DNA from 2 places in the Shewanella sp. SM32 genome. Region 1 is predicted to be linked to the other one. Evidence: riboswitches for the same ligand, from Rfam matches in the RefSeq annotation. Region 1 holds a riboswitch; the other holds the start of a gene.

Region 1 (4,219 bases):
TCTGAATAATAGAATTCACTCTTACCGCTAAGATTCAGGTTAGCAAACCAACCCGAATTGGCACGATAAGTCCCGCCAAGGCTGTAGGTAACGTGTGGAGAATGGGCTAGATCGCGGCCAGTTAAATCCACCTCAGTGCCATATTTGTCCTGATACTGATAGTCACCGTAGGCCGTTTCTAACCAACCTAAGCTTGAGTAAACTTGCAGATTATCCGTGGCATACCAGGTTGCATCTAACTCAGCGCCATAGTTATTCGAACTGCCTGCATTTTCAGTGAACAAGATAAAACGCTGTGGTTTATCGGGATCTTGCTGTGATGCAGCCACCTGTTGATCTTGTCTGTCCATATAGAACAGCGCCAAATTAGTATCGATAAGTCCCGCTAACCAATGGGATTTAAGGCCGATTTCATAGTTATAGAGCGTCTCAGTACTAAACTCTTTTTTATCGTTCAATTCGACTGGCAAAGTCATGTTGAAACCGCCCGCCTTGTAACCGCGTGCGACTCGGACATAAGCATTGTGTGAGTCGTTCAGCACTTTACTCACAGCAATATGACCGCCCCACATAGTTTCGCTCGGGTCGAAATTATCGTTATTCGTATCAGAGTAATGGCTGTTGCGACGCTCTAAACGTAGACCCACAGATAAAGCATAATTTGAGCCCAAATCCGTATCGAGCTGACCAAACAGTGCATAGTTTGTCGCCTCATACTCTGAGTCTAAGACTTCATCCGGCCAAGCATTGTATTCAGAATACAATTGGTTATCTTCTTTCAGATTCATGGCATACACACCAAGCAACCAATCAGTACTCTCTGCAAAAATACGGCCCTGCTCGGTAGAACTTAGGCGAAACTCTTGCGACGCGGTTTTACGCTGACCCGTTTTATCCCAAAAATAATCGTATTGACACGGCGCCAGATTGCCATTGTCATCATTGCATTGCTTAGAGGCCCAATATTCTGAGTTAGCCCAATCGCCATCGTAACTGTAATGGTGATCGGTATTCGCAAAAGAGGTTAACGAAGTTAATTCGAAGTTTTCGGCGCCGGAATAGGTCGCTTTAAAACCCGCGCCTGTGGTGCGTTGGCTATCGACACCCGGTTGATCCGATGTTGTCTGGGTTGGTGAATTGGTTAAACTCCACACATCATAGCCATTATCAAAATCGGCATGCAGCACAGTTAAATCAAACTGCAAATCATCTGTCGCATACCAGCGCAGCTTAGCGCGGCCGCTGAATTCATCGCGGCCATTGGTATCATCACGGTCTAAATACAGGTTATCGTGGTAACCATTTTGCTGGTGCTGCTGCATTGACACACGATAAAGCAGCTTGCCAGAATCCGTTAATGGGCCAGAACTGAAACCGCTAAACGTGCGCAAATCATCATCGCCTAACGACACTTCGCCGCCATGCTCAAACACATCAGTTGGATCGTTACTCTTCAGATAAATCAGTCCCGCTAAAGCATTCGCGCCGTAACGCGTCCCCTGCGGTCCACGAAGCACTTCGACCTGCTGTAAATCGTACATGCTCGACACCATACCAATACCGGATAAATCGATATCATCTATGATGTAACCCACGGAAGAATTAGGTGCGCCTTGGTATTGTTCCTGTTCCCCTACACCGCGAATTTGAAAATATTTCGGCCGAGAGCTTCCACCTGACCAGTTAAAATTGGCGATAGAATTAAGCAGATCTTCAAAGTGTTGCGCACTTTCATCTTGAATTTTTTGACTGTCGATAACGGTAATGCTTGAAGGCATTTTTTCTAAACTTGAGCTGCGAAAATCCGCCGTCACCACCATGACTTCCATCTCAGTGCTGGGATCGGGTTTATCGATAGCGTCGGTTTGTGCAAAAACAGGGGTGCTCAGCGCTGCGGCGATGGCAAATGCCAGCGGCGCTCGGGCTAAAAATAAGCTTGGCGATACGGTTGAAAATGGGGATTGATGGTTTGACGTTTTACGGTTTGACATAGGACCTCAAATATAATGTTTGAGATCCGGCAACGAATAAGCGATTCAGAAGTGTGCTGTTAATTGGCCCATTCCTACGCCGGTATTAGCCGGATCAGGTTCTAAGGGTTCGTCAGATGACATCTCAGTTTACAGCCGTTAACGTTAAAATCAGAGTAACATTAATGCACAACAAACACCCCTTGGCGGCGCCTAGTATACATGACGGAAATAAAAAGTGGGCACTCTTATCTCTGCGATTCAATTAAATGTCGCGAAAACCACTGCCCTTCAGTTCGTATGATGAAAATATCTTTAGTAGCCGCCTAAATCCTTTCGTCCATTTGACCGCCTATCATGATAATGCTATAGAAGGTCGCAATTTCGAACACAGTAAGAGGATCATAGTCGATGCAGCTAAAACCTTTATCGAAAGGACGTTATAGCCAGCGATGGGAGCAAGACTATCCACTTATTGAAGCGGTTGTACTTAGCTGTATCAGCGAAATAAAAATGCTCAAAAAAGGCGCTCACCTCATGACGCAGGGGGAAGCGATGGCATCACTTGTATTGGTGAAGCAAGGTCGCGTATCACTCGGCCATACCGCGAGAAATGGTCGGTGTTTTCAATTAGGTACTATTGATTGTGATTCACAGCTGTTTGGCGAAATGGAGTTCTTCACCCAGTACCACTGTCAACTAGACATTATTACCAGTGAACCCTTAGAAATCATGTTGATTAACGCTGAAAAACTGCAACATTGCCTCGGTCAGCATCCTCAACTCGCGCTATTTTTCGCTAGTGCAATTGCGATTGACTACCAAGACACAGTGGATATTTTTACTCGGCGACTGCTCTATCCCATCAGTTATAACGTGGCATTTGATATTTACCATGAATACTTAAATGACTTGCCCGTAGATGGCTTTAGTAAACGCTATTTAGAGGCTGAACGATTTGGCACTACCGACCGAGTCTACCGTCGGGCACTACAAAATCTTGAGGAACGAGGCTTAATTGAGCGGAAAAAAGATAGCATTCGGATTTGTGATCTCAACGCACTCAAGAAATTTGTTGAAGCAGGTATATAACCGCTTTCAACATAACCCACACTCGACTTAATTTAACAACCGAGTGTGGGATGGATGCACAGGTAAATTAACTTACCGATGGCGAGTGTTGTTCCATAGCCGGTTTCATCCGACTTGAAACGATCAATAGCATAAATATCGCTGCGTAAAGCAAAGGAATCACGTACATCACTGTTTGTAATCCGATAATACGTTCAAAGAAAGAACTGATGGCTGGGCTAAACATCGCCCCTGCACTTCCACTAATAAGAATATATGACACATTTTTGCTGCTGGCTTTTTTTACAAAAGACACGCCATAAGCAATAAATGCATTATAAAGCGCGGCACATACAAAACCATAACCATAGGTTAAATAAGCTATCCAATTAAGATTATTGGTACTGACAATGGCAGCGGTGATCACCATAGCTAAAGCAATAATACCGACTAAGAAATGGTGAATTTTTACACGAGTCACAATCACAGTCGAAATTAACGCCCCAATTAGCGCAGCGGACCAATACTGGGTAATAATATTACCGGCATCTTCAAACGGGATATCAAATTTTTGTTTTACAAATAAAGGTGCCCAAGTTAAAAAAGTATATAAAGCCAGCATTCCTAAGAATAAACCAATACCCCCACTAATAATGCCGAGATTCCATTCAGACTGTTGTTTCTCTTGTGTTGTAGAAGATTGCTCGCAAATAGAGAAATGAGTGAACAAGGTAATAATGACTGTACCGAACGCCACTAAACCCACGGCTAAATAACTATAACTCCATGATAATGAACTTGTTAATGCATAAGTCGTTATCAATGGAAAAATAACGCCTGCAATATTAAACGTCGCATCTTGCACCACTAACATTGTGCTTTGTAATTTCTCTTGCCACACAGACACCACAATCGTACCTGCAATACATAAACCGATACCGCCACAAAAACCAATTAAGGTCATTGCTACCATCACAACTTGTAGGGAACCGGTTAAATGTAAAGCCAGAGCAGAAAGAGCAACCAGACTGTAACTTATCAAGGTCATTCTTTTGATACCCATTTTTTCAATAAAGAAAAATGCTGCAATCGTCCCCGCGAGTGCACCACCATTGAGCAATGAAAAGATTGATGCAACTTCGTTAACATTAGCGGCAAATTTCTCAGCTATGGGTTCA
Region 2 (4,219 bases), on a different contig from region 1:
TCTGAAAGCAAAGTCGTCAGCTGAGCCATTAACATCGCCGCTGATACGGGCTCGACTAAAGTGACTGCTACTGAGCTTTGCGCCGTCACTGTGGTGATCACGCAGCAACCGTGACAGCCCAAATCTTGAATTGTCGCCAAGTCCGCCTGAATACCGGCACCGCCGCCGCTGTCTGAACCGGCTATGGTCCAAACAAATGCGGGGCGAGCGGTATTCATGGGCGAATTACCCCCATGAATACCCGACATAATTAGGCTTCCTCTGCTTCGGCGACAAGCTTGTCTTTCACGTGATAGATCTCGGCGCCCGAAGCAGCAAATTGTGCCGATTTTAGCGCCATTGCCGCTTCCAACTCCTGCGGCGTCTTGACTGTGACTTGCATGGCTTGGTCAGCCGCTTCAACTTGATCCGCCTTCGCTTGTGCCGCCTCTAAGCCAGCGGCATAGGCGCGCACATCTTGGGTGATTTTCATCGAACAAAATTTAGGGCCGCACATAGAGCAAAAATGCGCGACTTTAGCGGATTCCTGCGGTAAAGATTCATCGTGGTAAGCGCGCGCGGTTTCAGGATCGAGTCCTAAGTTATATTGATCTTCCCAGCGGAATTCGAACCGCGCCTTTGCCAGCGCATTGTCACGAATTTGCGCACTCGGATGACCTTTGGCCACATCGGCGGCGTGGGCAGCAATCTTATAAGCAATCAAACCTTGCTTAACATCTTGTTTATTCGGTAATCCTAAGTGTTCTTTTGGCGTGACATAACACAACATAGCGCAGCCATACCAAGCAATCATGGCCGCGCCTATGCCGGAGGTGAAATGATCATACCCAGGTGCGATATCGGTGATTTGTGGGCCAAGGGTGTAAAACGGCGCTTCGTCGCAGTGAACTAACTGCTTGTCCATGTTCTCTTTAATGAGCTGCATCGGGATATGTCCCGGTCCTTCGATAATGGTTTGCACGTCGTATTCCCACGCGATTTTGACTAGATCACCTAAGGTTTCAAGCTCTGCAAACTGGGCGGCATCATTGGCGTCGGCAATTGAGCCTGGACGCATACCATCACCTAAAGACAGGGATACATCGTAGGCGACGCAAAGCTCACAGATCTCACGAAAATGGCTGTAGAGGAAGTTTTCCTTATGGTGGCTCAGGCACCATTTGGCCATGATTGAACCGCCGCGGGAAACGATCCCAGTAACACGTTTAGCCGTCATCGGCACATAACGCAGCAGTACACCAGCATGAATAGTAAAATAATCAACACCTTGCTCCGCTTGTTCAATCAAGGTATCGCGGAACACTTCCCAGGTTAAATCCTCTGCCACGCCGTTCACTTTCTCCAGCGCTTGATAAATAGGCACAGTGCCGATGGGCACTGGCGAATTACGGATGATCCACTCGCGGGTTTCGTGAATATAACGACCCGTGGATAAATCCATGACAGTATCTGCACCCCAACGGGTTGACCAGACGAGCTTTTCCACTTCTTCCTCGATGGAAGACGTCACCGCCGAGTTACCGATATTGGCGTTCACTTTCACCAGAAAATTACGCCCGATAATCATAGGTTCGGCTTCGGGATGGTTAATATTCAGCGGAATAATCGCGCGGCCACGGGCAACTTCGGCGCGGACAAATTCGGCGGTAATCGGTTCGCCGACTAAGGCACCAAAGGCTTCGCCCTTGGCTTTACGATTGAGGATTTCATCCTGTACTTGCGCAAGTACCATGTTCTCGCGGATCGCCACATATTCCATTTCTGGCGTGATAATCCCTTGACGGGCATAGTGTAATTGACTGACACGTTTGCCCTGCAGCGCTCTGCGTGGGCGGACAATGGCACTCGAGCCTGCCTCAAAACGCAGATGATCTAAACCGTCGTCGGCGAGTCTTTGTTGGGTAAAGTCTGAGGTCGCGCAGGATAATTGCTCTGTGTCGTTGCGGGCTAGGATCCAGTTTTGTCTTAATTTACCAAGGCCTAGACGCACATTGATGTCGGCCTCAGGATCGGAATAAGGTCCGGCGCAATCGTACACGCGGATTGGCGGATTTTTTTCCATGATGGGCGCATCATCTGTGCCGCCGACCAGGGTGTCAGTCTGCAGAATTTGCCGCATGCCAACGCGAATATCGGCACTGGAACCTTCGAGGTAAATCTTTTGTGAATTAGGATGTTGCAGCGGCGCTAACGTATCGATAAAGGCTTGGGCCTGCGCGCGGGTTTCGCGGCGACTCGGCGCCTTAGGCACGGTTGATTGACTAGGCACTGTCACTTCTAGCGATGTGCTTTCTCTAGAAATAGCAGCTACAGCTGGGTTTGGGTTTGAACTGGACATAAGCAATCTCACGTTAAAAAATGGAGTTGCTTGTCTGGAGAATTGAGTTGTTGATAGCTGGACATGGCAATCAACTTTTGTGGCCAACACTGGCTTCAAAAATTGAGTTACCCTGCTCAATAACGATTAAATCTAAACATTAAGGCTTAAAACACTGCTGAGTTAGCAGGTGTTCAAGCCGTCTATTTTGGCGATTTAATATGTGTTATTACGCTTGTTTCCTTCGCAGGTTTTAACCTGATCAGGTTCAACGGATCCCGAATAAACGGTCTCAGCCAAGAGGCACTCCGACAAGATGAGTGCGCAGTATAGACAGAAGCGGCAGCAACAAACAAGGAAAAAAGCAATTAAAAACCTTAACCACCAATCCAAAATAAAGATTCATAATTAATTGTTTTTAATTGATTAAATAAAATAAAACTAAAAAAGATATAATTAGCATGAAAATAAATCACAAAAGAAAGTCACTATTTATGGGGTTTGAGCATCATTTTGTTTAATCGAGATTGAATGGCATCATCAATAGCTTGATTGATTTTTTTGCCACTGCAGTTAATGGGAAAACCTAAATTTTCGGCGTTAGGATTAACTTGAGTGCCGACTTGTACCACGCGATAACAAGTATCCCCTTTACGCACAATACGATTTGGGTCTAAGGGTAAATCTAGACTCGTTGTGTCACCGAAATCATCGGCATTAGGGACAAATAGCACCTCCATCTCTGGGCTCATTTCACTCATATTCGATTTCCGGGTGAACTTATCGGCCTGTTCAATGACGAGATCATCGAGCGCTTGCTCGCGCTGACGTTCAAAATATTGCTGCGTGAATAAACTCATGCTTGAGCTTGTCGCTATTGTGATCTCACCTTCTGCTGCAGGCGAGCTCTTAGCGCCAAGCTGCGGCTTTAATTCTGAGGTATCCAACGTATTCGTTGGTTTTATTGCCATCGTTTCAGTGGGTTGTTCATCACTTGGGGCAATTGATTGAGTTTTCTTTGATTGAGTTTTCTTTGATTGAGATTGGCTCGATTGAGTGATGTTCGGTTTAACCGTATCTGGGTTCACTTTTTCTGATTCTACTTTTTCAGAGACGGCCTTTTCGGGTGCTATTGTTTCAGGCATGACCTTTTCAAGTATTGGCAGAGGCTTCACTTGAGTTTGAGGTGTGGGAACAATTGTAGGCGTAACAGAACTTGTCGCTTCAGTCTTATCCTCGGCCTTTATCTCAGTTTCGGACTCTGAGGTTTCGGCTTTCTCTACCGCGGGAGCATAAATAAAGTAAGCCTTGATCGCTGCCACTTTAGGGCCACGACTTTCTATTTCCTTCAATCCGAAGGGATTTAACTGCGGGCGCCACAAAATACAGATAAGTAAAAATAAACACGCATGCACTAAGACCACAAAAAATAACAGACTTAATTCTTTGAAATATGGCTGACGAGCACGTAAAACGGATCCCGTCCCCAATCCCTGAGCACTAGTTTGTATCATCCCAGACAGTTCAGGTTTGGATTCAGACTCAGGAACCAATTTATGTTGATGTTGATCTTGATGTTCAGCATGGATTTCTTGCAGTACCAAATCTTGGGTTTTATCTTGAGCTATGCCTTTGATGTCATGCTTAGAGGCTGAATGACCTGCATCGCTATTGAACGCTAATGGCTCCGTATCAGTGGTAAAAACAGGCGTTTGAGCAGCATCCAGTTCACCGAGCTGATGATCAAAGGCGATAAAAGTCTCACCTTCTGGCGATGTGACCGAAATCAGCAAAGCACTATCGACATCATCTCCAATCGCTATCGCTGTAGGAGATGCTGTCAATAAAGGCGCGGCCTTGGGTTGATGTTGAAAAGGCAAAATCCATCCTTAGGTTTTGTAT

Evidence for each region. A riboswitch is a leader RNA that binds a small molecule or an ion and turns the genes downstream of it on or off. The one in region 1 is predicted to bind thiamine pyrophosphate.
Region 2: another riboswitch for thiamine pyrophosphate. It lies ahead of thiC (phosphomethylpyrimidine synthase ThiC); the one in region 1 lies ahead of L5M10_RS12060 (TonB-dependent receptor).

Annotation. Positions count from the first base shown of each region.
Region 1 covers NZ_JAKKRO010000025.1:40,526-44,744, reverse strand. Annotated here, with positions in the region: gene L5M10_RS12060 (TonB-dependent receptor) at 1-1,991, opposite strand, end outside; TPP riboswitch at 2,046-2,184, opposite strand; gene L5M10_RS12055 (Crp/Fnr family transcriptional regulator) at 2,382-3,062, shown strand; gene tsgA (MFS transporter TsgA) at 3,130-4,219, opposite strand, start outside.
Region 2 covers NZ_JAKKRO010000011.1:50,365-54,583, reverse strand. Annotated here, with positions in the region: gene L5M10_RS06640 (bifunctional hydroxymethylpyrimidine kinase/phosphomethylpyrimidine kinase) at 1-248, opposite strand, end outside; gene thiC (phosphomethylpyrimidine synthase ThiC) at 251-2,338, opposite strand; TPP riboswitch at 2,540-2,638, opposite strand; gene L5M10_RS06630 (hypothetical protein) at 2,806-4,197, opposite strand.